2 regions of the Halioxenophilus aromaticivorans genome follow, and region 2 is predicted to be linked to the other one. Evidence: predicted binding sites of a transcription regulator. Region 2 holds the regulator's gene; the other holds the start of a gene.

Region 1 (6,699 bases), 2.9 Mb from region 2:
ACGAGGATTTGGATGTGCTGGTGGAGCAGCGCACCCGAGAATTAGAAAGCCTTAACTTACAACTGCTGCGCTTAAGCAATCAGGATGAGTTAACCGGTATGCATAACCGGCGCTATTTGAACGAATCACTGATAAAAGAATACGAGCAGGCTCGCGCCAATCAAAAACCGATTTCCATTTTAATGATCGATATAGACCACTTTAAACTAATCAACGATCACTACGGCCATCAATTCGGCGATTTCTGTTTGCAAGCGGCAGGGTCTATTCTGCACGCCAACACCCACCGGCCACCAGATGTCTGCGCACGCTACGGTGGGGAAGAATTCGTGGTGGTGTTGCCCGATACCAGTTTAAAAAACGCCACCATTGTGGCTGAAAAAATACGCCGTAATTTCGAGAACTATGACTTTTGTTTCCATGAGGATCACGCGCAAGTGTCGGTTAGCATTGGTGTGTGTTGCGAAACACCGAGCCCAATAGATCACCACGAGCTGTTACTGAATAGAGCCGACGAGTTGTTGTACCAAGCCAAATCCGAGGGGCGTAATCGAGTAGTGGTGCAACCCCCGGAGTCTGGCTCGCAGTTAGTGCCGGTCAGCTAGCGCTTTTAAGTCTATTCCTTTGAATCATCTTTTTCTAAGGTGTACATGGTATCGATGAAGCATTTTTCTTCGAATGAACGCGGTGCGTCAAACACCACAATAGCGTCGAAGTTAGAAAGTACGCTTCCGGTGGTGCTGGTTAAGCCAATGGTGTTGGTGCTGCGCAATGAGTGGCAGGGTGAGCGTAACAGCACCAGGTAATCTAGGCTGGGCCGGGCAGGGATGATGATGGCGTCGTCGCTCACGTACTGCCAGCCGTCAATCATATAGTTGTTGATGCGTTTCACTTCCTCACCTAGCTTGTAGCCGCGATCAATAACCTTAGCTACAGGGTCATCGCCCAGGGAATCCATGGGTGATTGCTGGGTGTTGCCGGCACAGGCGGTGAGGCTGGCCAGCAGTGCTATAACAAATAATGCTTTCATCATTCAGGCTCTTGCTTACAGCTCGTGCAGGGGGTTTCTGCACGGGTTTAGGTTATTGCGATGGGGGAACGGCCAGCGGGTCTTTGGTGTCGTCGGTGTAGTTTAAGCGCAGGGCGAAGTCCTCTTTTCTACCGAGGTAAATCACTAAACCGCTACGGCCGTTCTCTAGGTCGTTGACCATTTCGTACTGTTTAATTTGCTGCAGTTCTGGGCGTGGCTCGGTATCGGTGATTTTTTTCCCGTAAACAACCACTTCTTCCAGTTGGCCATTGCTGCCGTCGGCAATTTCTGCCGGCACGGACACCGATATTTTTACGCCGTTTTCATCTTCTTCCACACTGTGTACTTTTACGCCCAGTGTGGTCTCTTCCTGGCCAATTTCGCCTTTGAGCTCGCCGCTTTCTAACCACCGCTTGCTAGTCTGCGCAGTGCTCAGAGCTGTGAATAACGTTAGGGTGATGGCGATAAGGGTTTGGGCCAGAATAAGCGTGGGTTTGGCTGTGGGGGAGATGGCGCGTTTCATGGTAAGTCCTTCTATTTTTCGCTGAATATTAGTCTATATTAAAGTCACTTTGTTCCGTTTTGATCCCAGTCAGAGGCGCGAGAAGCTTTTGGTTTAACTTGTGAACCATTAGCGGTTGTTGATACTAAATTGCAGTATTATGCCGCGCTGAAGCTGATTCTTGGTACCGGTACCGCCTTTGGCTCATTTCCCCGGAACACTGCGATAAATTGATAAATAAATGATTACTTTTAAAAGGTTACTTTTTAGAGGTTACTTTGGACATCTATGAAAACCCAAACCAGTAAACCACCGATCACCGAACCCGCTCGCGCCCCATTGCTTGTGCAAACTGAGGCAGTGCAAACTGGAACTCCTACGCAGGGTAAAAGCAATCCTTGCGCCAACAGTAAGACATTGCTTTGTGCCATCGCGGGTTTTGGCGTGGCGCTATCGCTGGCGGCGCCTTGGGCGCTGGCCGATGCAACCGCACAAGCCATTGAGCAGGTTGAAGTGAAGGGTAAGGCGTACCAGAGTAAAGCCACAACCGGTGATGCGGCGCAGCTGTTGGCAGAACAGGGGGTGGAGTTTTCCAACGCCGGGGGTATCTCCAGTTTACCGATTTTGCGTGGTCTCAACGACGAACGTGTAAAGCTGGTGGTGGATGGCGCAGAGTCCACGTCTGCCTGCGGTAACCACATGAACCCGGCGTTATCGTACATTGATGCCAGCCGCGTCAGCAGCGTAGAGGTTTTGGCTGGGTTAACACCCGTGAGTATGGGCGGTGATAGCATCGCCGGCACCATTGTTGTGGAGTCCGAGCCTACGCGCTACGCGGAATCCGCCGATAAACTGCTGACCACCGGCTCTGCGGGCTACTTTTACCGCAGCAACTCGCGCAACGATGGTGTATCTCTGCAGGCCGTGCTGGCCAATCAAACCCTAAGCCTTACCTACAGTGGCTCCTGGGACAAGGCCGAAAGCTATCGTGATGGTGATGGCAATACAGTGCTGGATACCCTGTACGAATCGCAAAGTCACAATCTGACCCTGGGTTGGCAGGGCGAGAACCAAGAGCTCAGCGCCAAGCTTACCCACCAAGAGGTGCCCCACCAGGGCTTCCCCAACCAATATATGGATATGGTGGGCAACACCAGTAACGGGATTAATCTGCGTTACCAACGAGATTTTGCCTGGGGCCGACTAAATGCCAGCGCCAACTGGCAAGATGTTGACCATGAAATGGGTTTTTTCACCGACGAAAAGCCCGGCACCATGCCCATGGTGACCGAGGGGCGGGATATCGGCTATAAACTGGCCTTGGCGCTGCCCGTGGGCGACGACGCCACTCTGCGTTTGGGCCATGAATTCCACCGCTTTGAGTTGGACGACTACTGGCCTGCGGTGGCGGGCTCGATGATGATGGGGCCCATGGACTACATCAATATCAACGATGGCCAACGCGATAGACTGGCCCTTTACGCCGAACTAGACCAAGTGCTGAATGAGCAGTGGCAACTGCAAATGGGGCTGCGTTACGAGCATTTGGTGAGCGATACGGGCGGTGTGCAGCCCTATAACACCATGAGCTCGGGGATGGGAGGCATGGGTGGCATGGCTGGCATGGGCAACGCCGATGCAGCCGCCGCCATGGCGTTCAATGCCATTGGTCACCAACGCAAAGACGACAACCTGGACATAACGCTCCTGGCCAAGTATCAAATTAACGCGCAGACGCAACTGGAATTCGGCATAGCCCAGAAAACACGCTCTCCCAGCTTGTACGAGCGCTATTCCTGGGGTCGAGGCACCATGAGCATGGCCATGATCGGCTGGTACGGCGACGGTAATGGCTACGTGGGCGATCCAAATCTCAAGCCCGAGGTGGCGACCACGGCGGCGGCAACATTTACCTGGCAAGGCGACGGCCAAGAGTTCAGTCTGGCACCTTACTATACCCACGTGGATAACTATATTGATGCCGTGCAAGTTGGTAGCTTCAACCCGCGTATGGCCATGATGGTATCGCGGCCACAATTGCAGTTTACCAATGTAGAAGCTGAACTCTGGGGAGTAGAATTACGCGGTAAGCAGCGTGTGCTCAGCCGAAATGATCACGAGCTCAGTCTGTCGTTTAGTGCTGATGTCACCCGAGGCAAAAACACCGACAGCGACAACAATTTGTATCACATCATGCCGTTAAACACGTCGCTGAGCTTGGTGCACCAGTACAAGCAATGGAGCAACACCTTGCAGTGGCAGTGGGTGGATGAAAAGTCTCGGGTGGATGAACTGCGCTTGGCAAACACCACCGATGAATATTCGGTATTGAATCTCACCAGCCAATTGCAGTGGAACCAGTTTTCACTCAGTGCCGGTGTTAGCAATCTGTTAGGTGAGCAATACCAGGAGCCGTTAGGCGGGGTTTATCTGTCTGGGTGGATTGCCAGCGACCAAACGCAAAGCTTTGCTGCGCTGCCCGGGCGGGGGCGCTCGGTGGATTTGGGCATTCGCTATCAGTTCTAGCAAGTGTCGCTGGTTAAACAACTATTAAAAAAACCGGGGCATCCCGGTTTTTTATGGTTGTTGTTTAAATCTAGGTTATTTTTTATAAATCACGTACGTTAACTAGGCCGCTTGAAGCAGTGCAGCGAGGTCGTCGGCGTGTTCCTCTTCCACGGCAAGAATTTCTTCAATAATTCGCCGTGTGGTGGAGTCTTTCTCACCCAAATAATCAATCATCTCACGATAGCTGTCGATGGCGATTCGCTCGGCTATAAGGTTTTCTTTAATCATCTCGTCCACGCTGGTGGCAGGTACGTATTCCGAGTGCGCGTTATCGCTAAGATGTGCCGGGTCCATATCTGGCGTGCCCCCCAGTTGCGCGATGCGCTCAGCCAATTTATCGGCATGCTCTTGCTCTTGGTTGGCGTGCTCTAAAAATTCGTCGGCGGCGGCCTGGGCGTTAAAACCGTCGCACATGTAATAGTGCTGCTTGTATCTTAGGGTACAAATAATTTCCGTGGCCAGGGCGCCATTTAGCATGTTAATTACGCTGTCTCGGTCCAGTTCATACCCGGCGGTGACGGCGCCGTCTTCAATGTGTTGGCGAGCGTTGGCGCGAATCTGTTTAATATCACTGATAAAAGTTGCGGAGTTCATTGTGGTTTCTCCTTACATTGCTGAGCGTTATTTGTTGGCGACACTCCCGCAGGTAAGCTGCCGCCGTTGTAGTTAATAACGCAAGCCGTGTGCCATAGCGGCAAATCGCCGGCGCTGCCATTTAATTTGGTTAAAGCAGTTAGAATTGGCGAGGCAATATGGGTGGGTTTTGCAAAAAAACGTAAGCTTTACAATTTTCCGGACGACATCAATCGACCTGTCTAAGTGATTCCGTGGTGGCCAGTGAAGGCCAGCGGTGCGGCACCGCGCAGACGCCGTTCTCGTAGATAGCGTTTAAAAGAGAAGCGTTTGGACAGGGGCAAAACTAACGCGGGCGCGTTAGTGTAATAATCAGCGTCGCCACCACCAGCACCGCGGCCAATATAAACGGGGCCGGCCCGCCACTCAATTGCAACACCAACAACACTGCAACGCAACTGGCGCCGGCGGTTTGCCCCAGGGTGCGGCCGGTGGTAATTAAACTGGCCGCCGCCGCGGAGCGTGCGAGGGCAACGCTGCCGATGATCATGCGAGCGTTGGGCGAAAAGAACATCCCTACACCGGCGCCGATTAGCCAAAGCCGCCAGGTAATGTTGGCCAGAGACATTTCCTGCGGGGCAAATATCATTAAGCACAAGCCCACCAGCGATACCAGCATTCCAAGGCTGCACAGAAGCTCTATGGAAACTTTATCGGATAAATAGCCAGAAGTAGGGGCAAATAACAAGCTAGCTGTGGCGTAAATAGCTAATACGGAACCCACCTGAGACGGGCCGTAGCCAAGGCTGTTTTGCAAATAAAACGGCAAGTACAGAATGATCAGCATACCGGCTAAGGTGGCTAAGAAATTGGCCAGCAGGGCAAGAGACAATTTGGGGTTGGCCAGCATATCCAGCGGAAGCACAGGGTTTTCCACGGCCAGTTCGTGGCGCACAAACCAATAGCCTACGGCTAAGCCGAGCGCAGCGGTGAGCGCGCCGGCTAGCACCTGGCCTCCGTGTACCGCCAGTTCCACTCCGATAATAATGGCGCCGATAGACAGAGCACACAACAGCGAGCCTTTGCCATCAAATCGGCCTGGGTGAATTTCCGGTTTGGGAATGGTTTTAAACATGGCCAGGGCGATGGCCGACAATGGCACGATGGCGCAAAACACCCAGCGCCAATCGACGCTAGCGGCCAAGTAGCCGCCAATGGCCGGGGCCAGTGATGTGCCACCGGCATTGGCCACGGTATTTAGCGACATGCCCTTGCCCAAATGTTGGCTGGGATAAATATAGCGTACCAAGCCTATGGCGACGCTCAAGCCGGCTGCTGTGCCAATGGCCTGTAAAGAACGGGCCATTAATGCGGCGGTATATGACTCGGTGGTTAAAATCAGTAGGCCGCCGGCGGCGTGCAGCAATAATCCCAGGCAATACAGCTTGCGCATACCCAGGCGGTTGGCCAGGGCCGATAGTGGCAGCAGAGTCATGGCCAAAATAAGTTGGTAGAGCGTAACAAATATTACCGCTTTGGCATCGCTGATATTGAGCTGCTCGGCGATGGTGGGTAATACCACGGCGGCGATGGCAATATCCATGGATAACACCATAGAGCCACAAAAAACGGCAATAATTGCGTAAACGCGGCGGGGTAAGGGTAGGCCTAGATGAATATCTGTCACGCGGGAGTCTCTTTAACCAGACGGCATTATCGGCTTAGTATTCCACTTCTTCCACCGTGGCTATTTTGCTTTTGCCACGATCTAAAAATCGTTCTTCATCGTCGATAATCGCTTGCGGCATGGTATGACTGGACAAATACTGCACCGTGTTGTGGTAAATAGTTTCGTCCTTAAACCACAGCTCGGTAATCACATCGAATTCGGGTTCGGTTACTGCCCCGGTTTCGGCGTTGGGCAGTACATCGATGTATCGGCGTAGGTAACGGTCTACACCTTGGGAATATTGTAACGCTAATTTGGCGTGGGTGGTTTCGTAATAGTTTCGAAATTCCGCCACGC
Region 2 (6,699 bases):
CATGGCCAAACTCAGCGCACAACATCTCGCCAAGGCTTACCGCGGACGCCCCGTGGTGACAGACGTTTCATTGGAAGTAAACACCGGCCAAGTGGTCGGCCTACTCGGCCCCAACGGCGCCGGTAAAACCACCTGTTTTTACATGATCGCGGGGCTGGTGCCGGCAGACAACGGCCAAGTTTTTTTAAACGACGAAGAAATTTCGAGTCTGCCAATGCACGGCAGAGCACGCAAGGGGCTGGGCTACCTACCGCAAGAAGCATCGATTTTTCGTAAGCTCAGCGTACGTGATAATCTCCTGGCGATTTTAGAGACACGGGCCGACCTCAACAAACAGCAGCGACTGGACAAATGCCAGCAACTGCTGGAGGAATTCCACGTCACCCATGTGCAAGACAGCCCGGGCATGGCCCTGTCTGGTGGTGAGCGCCGGCGTGTAGAAATCGCTCGCGCCCTGGCGGCGGAGCCGCGCTTTATCTTATTGGACGAGCCCTTTGCAGGGGTCGACCCGATATCGGTGTCTGATATCAAAAACATTATTGAACATCTGCGCAGCCGCGGTATCGGCGTGTTAATCACCGACCACAATGTGCGCGAAACCCTGGATATCTGCGAAAAGGCGTATATCGTCGGCGGCGGACAAATCATTGCCGAGGGTAAACCCCAAGAGGTACTGGCCAACCAATTGGTGCGTGATACCTACCTGGGGGATAAATTTCACCTTTAACGAAGCAAATTGCCCTGCCCCTTTACGCGAGGCCAATTATGCGCGACTATACCGGGGTAGCGCCCTTTTCTAGTGCGCCCAAAGCCGCCTAACAGGCACCTTTCTCCCGGTGGATTGATCCGCCAAATCTCCTTATATTTTCTTCACACAAAACACATAATTTTTAGGCATAAAAATTGCTTAAATTTGTTGCGCGTTCACCGGTTTCGGTACTACACTGCCAAGACGGCAGCGGAAAGTCCCTGCCCAGATTTTTATTTGGCGTACCAACACCGGATCGATTAGCCGCATTATGAAGCAGTCTCTACAGCTTAAGCTCGGTCAACAGCTCACCATGACCCCCCAACTGCAACAGGCCATTCGCCTATTGCAGCTTTCCACGCTCGACCTACAGCAAGAAATTCAAGAAGCGCTGGAATCCAACCCCATGTTGGAAATGACAGAGGGTGAAGATCAATCCGGCAGCGACGGTGACAGCAAAGACAGCGGCGAAGCCAACTCAGAAGGCGCCAACACCACTGAAGCCACTGCTGCGGAAAACACAAGCGACGACAACAACACAGAAACCGCCAGCGATAGCAACGACGATTGGCAGGACAACATCCCCGACGACCTACCCGTCGACACCAATTGGGACGATATCTACCAAGGCAGTGGCCCCTCCAGCTCCGGCAGCGTCGGCCCAGAGCGCGATGACAGCTACTTTGATAGCCAAATTGACAACTCGGAGACACTGCAAGAGCATCTGCTCTGGCAACTGAATTTAACCCCCATGTCAGATCAAGATCGCAGCATCGCCATGAACATTATCGATGCCGTGGCGCCCAGTGGCTTGTTAACCTCCACCATTGAAGAGATTTACCTCGGTTTGATCGGCCAATCCAGCCCATCTGAAGCCGAAACGACAGAAGCGGATAAAGAGGATGCGCTATCGGCAGACAGTGAAACGTTTGAGGATGGCGACACCGCTACCGAAGCCGAAACTGTGGTATCTAGCGCTACCGACTTAGACGACGAAGATAGCCTGAGCATTGAGGAAGTACTGGCCGTACAGCATCGTTTGCAGCTGTTTGACCCTATTGGCTCGTGCAGTGAAGACCTGGGCCAATGCCTTTTGGTGCAGCTGAATCAGTTCCCGGCGGATACCCCGGCGTTGAATTCCGCCAAGCTGGTAGTACGTGAACACCTGGCACAATTGGGAAACCGCGACTATAAACAAATTATGCGCCGCGGCCGGATGAAAGAGCCTGAATTGAAGCAGGCTATTTTGCTGATTCAGCAATTGACTCCCCACCCCGGTGAATTGATTGGCAGTAGCGAGACCACCTATATAGTGCCGGATGTATTTGTCAGCAAAAAGGACGATCGTTGGAGCGTAGAGCTGAACCCAGAGATCGCGCCCAAAATTCGCATTAACAACAGTTACGCAAACTTGGTTAAGCGCGCGGATAGCAGCGACGACAACACCTTCCTTCGAGACAACTTGCAAGAGGCACGTTGGTTTTTGAAAAGCCTGCAAAGCCGTAACGAAACTTTGCTGAAAGTGGCGAGCTGTATCGTTGACAAGCAGCGCGGCTTCCTTGACCATGGCCCTGAAGCGATGAAGCCATTGGTTCTGCACGATATTGCCGAAGACGTCGGCATGCACGAATCGACCATTTCTCGAGTCACTACACAAAAGTATATGCATACACCCCAAGGCATATTTGAGCTGAAATATTTCTTTTCTAGCCACGTCAGTACCGACGGCGGCGGCGAATGCTCCTCTACGGCCATCCGCGCCATTATCAAAAAGCTGGTTGCCGCGGAAGACCCGAAAAAACCGCTCAGCGACAGTAAAATCACCAACTTATTATCGGATCAGGGTATTCAGGTGGCGCGCCGTACCATCGCCAAATACCGAGAATCTCTGGGCATTGCTGCGTCTAACGAACGCAAGCGCCTGGTGTAAATATCAGCAATTAGCACGGCAAACAGTCAGGGATGTAATTTACCCCTGCCAGGCACTAAAAAACTGGAATTTTTAGTGCCAACGAAACTCACAATAACAACAGAGAAAAATCAAGAACAACAGCGAAGTAACAGGTTTTCACCGCGCCGGATCGCCGACGTGGTGGCAAAGGCGGCCCAGCCGCCAAAAAACCAACCGGCCCAACATCTGCAAGGGCCAAATCGACAAAGAGGAAACGCAATGCAAATCACTATTAGCGGGCATCACGTCGAACTAACCGACTCAATTAAAGATTATGTAAACAACAAGCTGTCCCGCCTCGATAAACACCACGGCCAGATAACCAACACCAACGTCACCCTCTCAGTTGAAAAAATGCGGCAAAAAGCCGAAGCTAACATCCACGTGAGCGGTAGAGACTTCTTCGCCAACTGTGAATCCGAAGATCTATACGCTGCCATTGACGGCCTAACCGACAAATTAGACCGACAGCTACTCAAACACAAAGAGAAAATCAGTAGTCATCGATGACCACCAAACTGTCTTCCATTTTAGCTCCAAGCCGTGTCGTATGCGGCTTGGACGGCGTTAGCAAAAAGCGCGCACTGCAAACCATAGCCAATCACATTGCCGAAGACCTACCGGTATTGGATGCCGAAGAGCTGTTCCGCCGTCTTATGGCCCGTGAGCGATTAGGCTCTACCGGTATAGGCCAAGGTATCGCCATACCCCACTGCCGTTTAGAGAACTGCTCCGGTACCTTAGGGGCCTTTTTCAAGCTCAGCGACAAACTCGACTTCGATGCCATAGACGATGCACCGGTGGACTGTATTTTTGCCCTGCTGGTACCTGAAGAAGCTGACGATTCACACCTACAAACATTGGCCGCCATCGCGCGGACCTTCTCCAACCCCGATTTGATGCAACGCATTCGTCAGTGCGACGATAGCGAAACACTCTACCAAACATTGATTAGCGCCGACTAACAACGGGGATACCACATGCAACTTGTCATCATCAGTGGTCGCTCTGGCTCCGGTATTAGCAGCGCCCTGAGGGTGCTCGAGGATGCTGGCATGACCTGCATAGACAACCTGCCCGTGGCTCTGCTGAGCCACTTGGTAGATACCACCGATGATACTGAGCTGCGCTGTGCGGTGACCCTGGATGCGCGCAGCAACCTGGGCCAACTGGCCAATTTCCCAGCACTGTACCAACAATTAAAAAGCCAGTGCCAATCGGTACAGGTGATCTTTCTCGATTCTCGGGACGACATTCTGCTCAGACGCTTCAGCGAAACGCGACGCAAGCATCCTTTAACCAGCGTTGATGTGGGCCTTAAAGATGCCATCATCCAGGAATCCGAACTGCTGACTCCGGTGGTGGACCACGCCGACTTAGTAATCGACACCAGCAATTTAAGCCTACACGCACTGCGCGACTTGATTCGCAAAGCGGTGACCGGCGCCGAGCACATGGACCTGGCTGTGCAATTTCAGTCTTTTGGGTTTAAGCGCGGCGTGCCCGCCGAAGCGGATTTAATTTTTGACGCCCGTTGCCTGCCTAACCCCTATTGGGTGCCAGAGCTAAGAGCCTGTAGCGGCAACGACGACAAAGTGATCGAGTTTTTAAGTCAAGAACCGCTGGTGGCAGAGATGCTAGACGACATAAAAACCTATGTACGCAAATGGCTACCCCACTACGCGGCCTCTAATCGCAGTTATATCACCGTGGCAGTGGGCTGCACCGGCGGCCAGCACCGCTCGGTTTACCTATGCAATCAATTAGCAAAACAATTTCGGGAGGAACCCAGTAACCCACTGCAAACCGACGTACTTGTGCGTCATCGAGACCTGCACTGATGCCCAACCGATAACTATAAGAGCGCTATGCTGCAAGAAACCCTCACCATCATCAACAGCCGCGGCCTTCACGCCCGCGCTGCGACCAAACTGGTCAAAACCGCACTCACTTTCGACTCAGATATTCATATAGAGTTTGATGGTAAAACCGCCGACTGCAAAAGTGTCATGTCCATACTTTTATTGGCCGCTACGGTTAATTCTGAAATTACACTCACCGCCACAGGCTGCGACGAGCAAAACGCCATCGATCGAATCAAAGCCCTATTCAGCAATAAATTCGGTGAAGATAGCTAAGCGCTAAAATCTATAGCCTAAAAACTAAATCCTTAATAAAACGCTCAAAAGTTTGCCTTGCTTGCCCCTTACCTCTGATCACCAGCTACACTTAGTGGTAAGCACTGCGAGCCAACTGAAAACGATTACTTAGCCTTAACCTGACAAGGCGCGATGATCGTTTCGCGTGGCCGACGTATAACCGAAATAAAAAGCTGTTATTTTTTTGTTTTTTCCAGGCGTTAGCCAATTAAGGCTATGAGACCGACCACAAGCGGTTTTTTCTTGTAAATTAGTCGGAGTTAGGCAAATCGTGCTTGTGTTTGTCCTCAGGACATTACTAAACTAAACCCTTGTTTTTACTGCACCTTTAATTTCCTATGTAGGCGCTTGAGAACATCAAGCCACGCCTAAGCAGTGAACACCTCCGACCACACCTAGCCACGCATTGATTGAGAGTTGCCCCACCCATGGCCAATCAAACTAACAGCGCAGAAGTACTCTCAAACCAAACTCAGAACAAACTGGCTTTGGTTCAAGAAGCATTAGACAGCGGTGCACTGAGCTCCATTCGCCGCATGCTCAACGGTTTACAACCCACCGCCATCGCGCACCTTCTAGAGTCGTCTCCGCCACAGCGCCGGGTAGTACTGTGGGAGTTGGTAGATAAAGACCAAGAAGGCGAGGTCATCCAGGAACTGGCGGATAACGTGCGCGCCCAGCTGCTATCGGATATGGACTCCTCTGACCTGGCGGCCATGACCGAAGAGTTGGAAGCCGATAACGTCGCCGATATTTTGCAAACATTGCCAGATGCGGTTATTCAAGAAGTGTTGGCAGCCATGTCGACGCAAAATCGTGAGCGGGTAGAATCGATCCTCTCCTACGAGGAAGACACCGCCGGCGGCTTGATGGACCCGGACGTCATTACCGTGCGGCCCGACCTCACCCTGGACGTGGTACTGCGTTACCTGCGCCGCCACGAAGAATTGCCTCACTCCACCTATTATTTGGTGGTGGTTAATCGGAAAGATATTTTTCTGGGGCTTTTGCCCATTCTGAAGGTACTCACCTCGGACCCGAACATGACCGTACGTGAGGTTATGGATACCGACGTCACGGCCTTGCATTTCTCCATGCCCGATAAAGAAGTCGCCAAACTGTTTGAGCAGCACGACTGGGTGATGGCGCCGGTGATTGACGACGAACAGCGGGTGCTGGGAAGGATCACCATTGATGACGTAGTGGACGTTATCCGGGAGGGCGCGGACCACTCGCTGATGAGCATGGCCGGTTTGGAAGAAGACGCCGATACCTTCGCCTCGGTGGCCAAAACCGCGCCTCGCCGGGCCATTTGGTTGGGTATTAATCTGTTGACGGCGATTATCGCGTCATCGGTGATCAACCTATTCCAAGGCACCATAGATAAGGTGGTTGCCCTGGCGGTACTGATGCCCATTGTGGCCAGTATGGGCGGCGTAGCCGGCAGCCAAACCCTCACGGTAGTGATTCGCGGTATGGCCTTGGGCCATATTGGCCGGGCCAACTTATCCTGGCTGTTGAGCAGAGAGTTTCAGATTGGGTTGTTTAATGGATTAATTTGGGCCGCTTTGATGGCCGGTGTAGCAGGTTGGTGGTTTAACGATACCACCATTGCCGGTATCATCGCCGCCGCCATGGTGATCAATTTAATCTTTGCCGCCCTGGCAGGTGCCCTGTTGCCTATTATATTGAAAGCCATGCGTATCGACCCGGCCTTAGCGGGTGGTGTTGCGCTAACCACCGTTACCGACGTGGTTGGCTTCTCCGCATTTTTGGGCCTGGCCACCTATTTTTATGCTTAATTTCGCTAATTTAGGGCGGTAGCTGTGGGCTGCTGCCTG

Evidence for each region. The regulator sigma-54, encoded in region 2, starts transcription at its own class of promoters, with help from an activator protein. The targets are predictions, from matches to a motif close to GTTGGCACGNNNNTNGNNT.
Region 1: the regulator sigma-54 is predicted to act here: its motif matches at 4,773-4,791, upstream of ACGHM3_RS05010 (ferritin-like domain-containing protein).

Annotation. Positions count from the first base shown of each region.
Region 1 is NZ_AP031496.1:1,135,544-1,142,242, forward strand. Features, by position in the region: gene ACGHM3_RS04990 (diguanylate cyclase) at 1-605, shown strand, start outside; gene ACGHM3_RS04995 (DUF6491 family protein) at 617-1,033, opposite strand; gene ACGHM3_RS05000 (hypothetical protein) at 1,083-1,553, opposite strand; gene ACGHM3_RS05005 (TonB-dependent receptor domain-containing protein) at 1,821-4,058, shown strand; gene ACGHM3_RS05010 (ferritin-like domain-containing protein) at 4,161-4,694, opposite strand; gene ACGHM3_RS05015 (MFS transporter) at 5,020-6,360, opposite strand; gene ACGHM3_RS05020 (EthD domain-containing protein) at 6,395-6,699, opposite strand, start outside.
Region 2 is NZ_AP031496.1:4,183,823-4,190,521, forward strand. Features, by position in the region: gene lptB (LPS export ABC transporter ATP-binding protein) at 2-727, shown strand; gene ACGHM3_RS17955 (RNA polymerase factor sigma-54) at 1,020-2,678, shown strand; gene hpf (ribosome hibernation-promoting factor, HPF/YfiA family) at 2,919-3,209, shown strand; gene ACGHM3_RS17965 (PTS sugar transporter subunit IIA) at 3,206-3,664, shown strand; gene rapZ (RNase adapter RapZ) at 3,680-4,540, shown strand; gene ACGHM3_RS17975 (HPr family phosphocarrier protein) at 4,568-4,837, shown strand; gene mgtE (magnesium transporter) at 5,287-6,660, shown strand.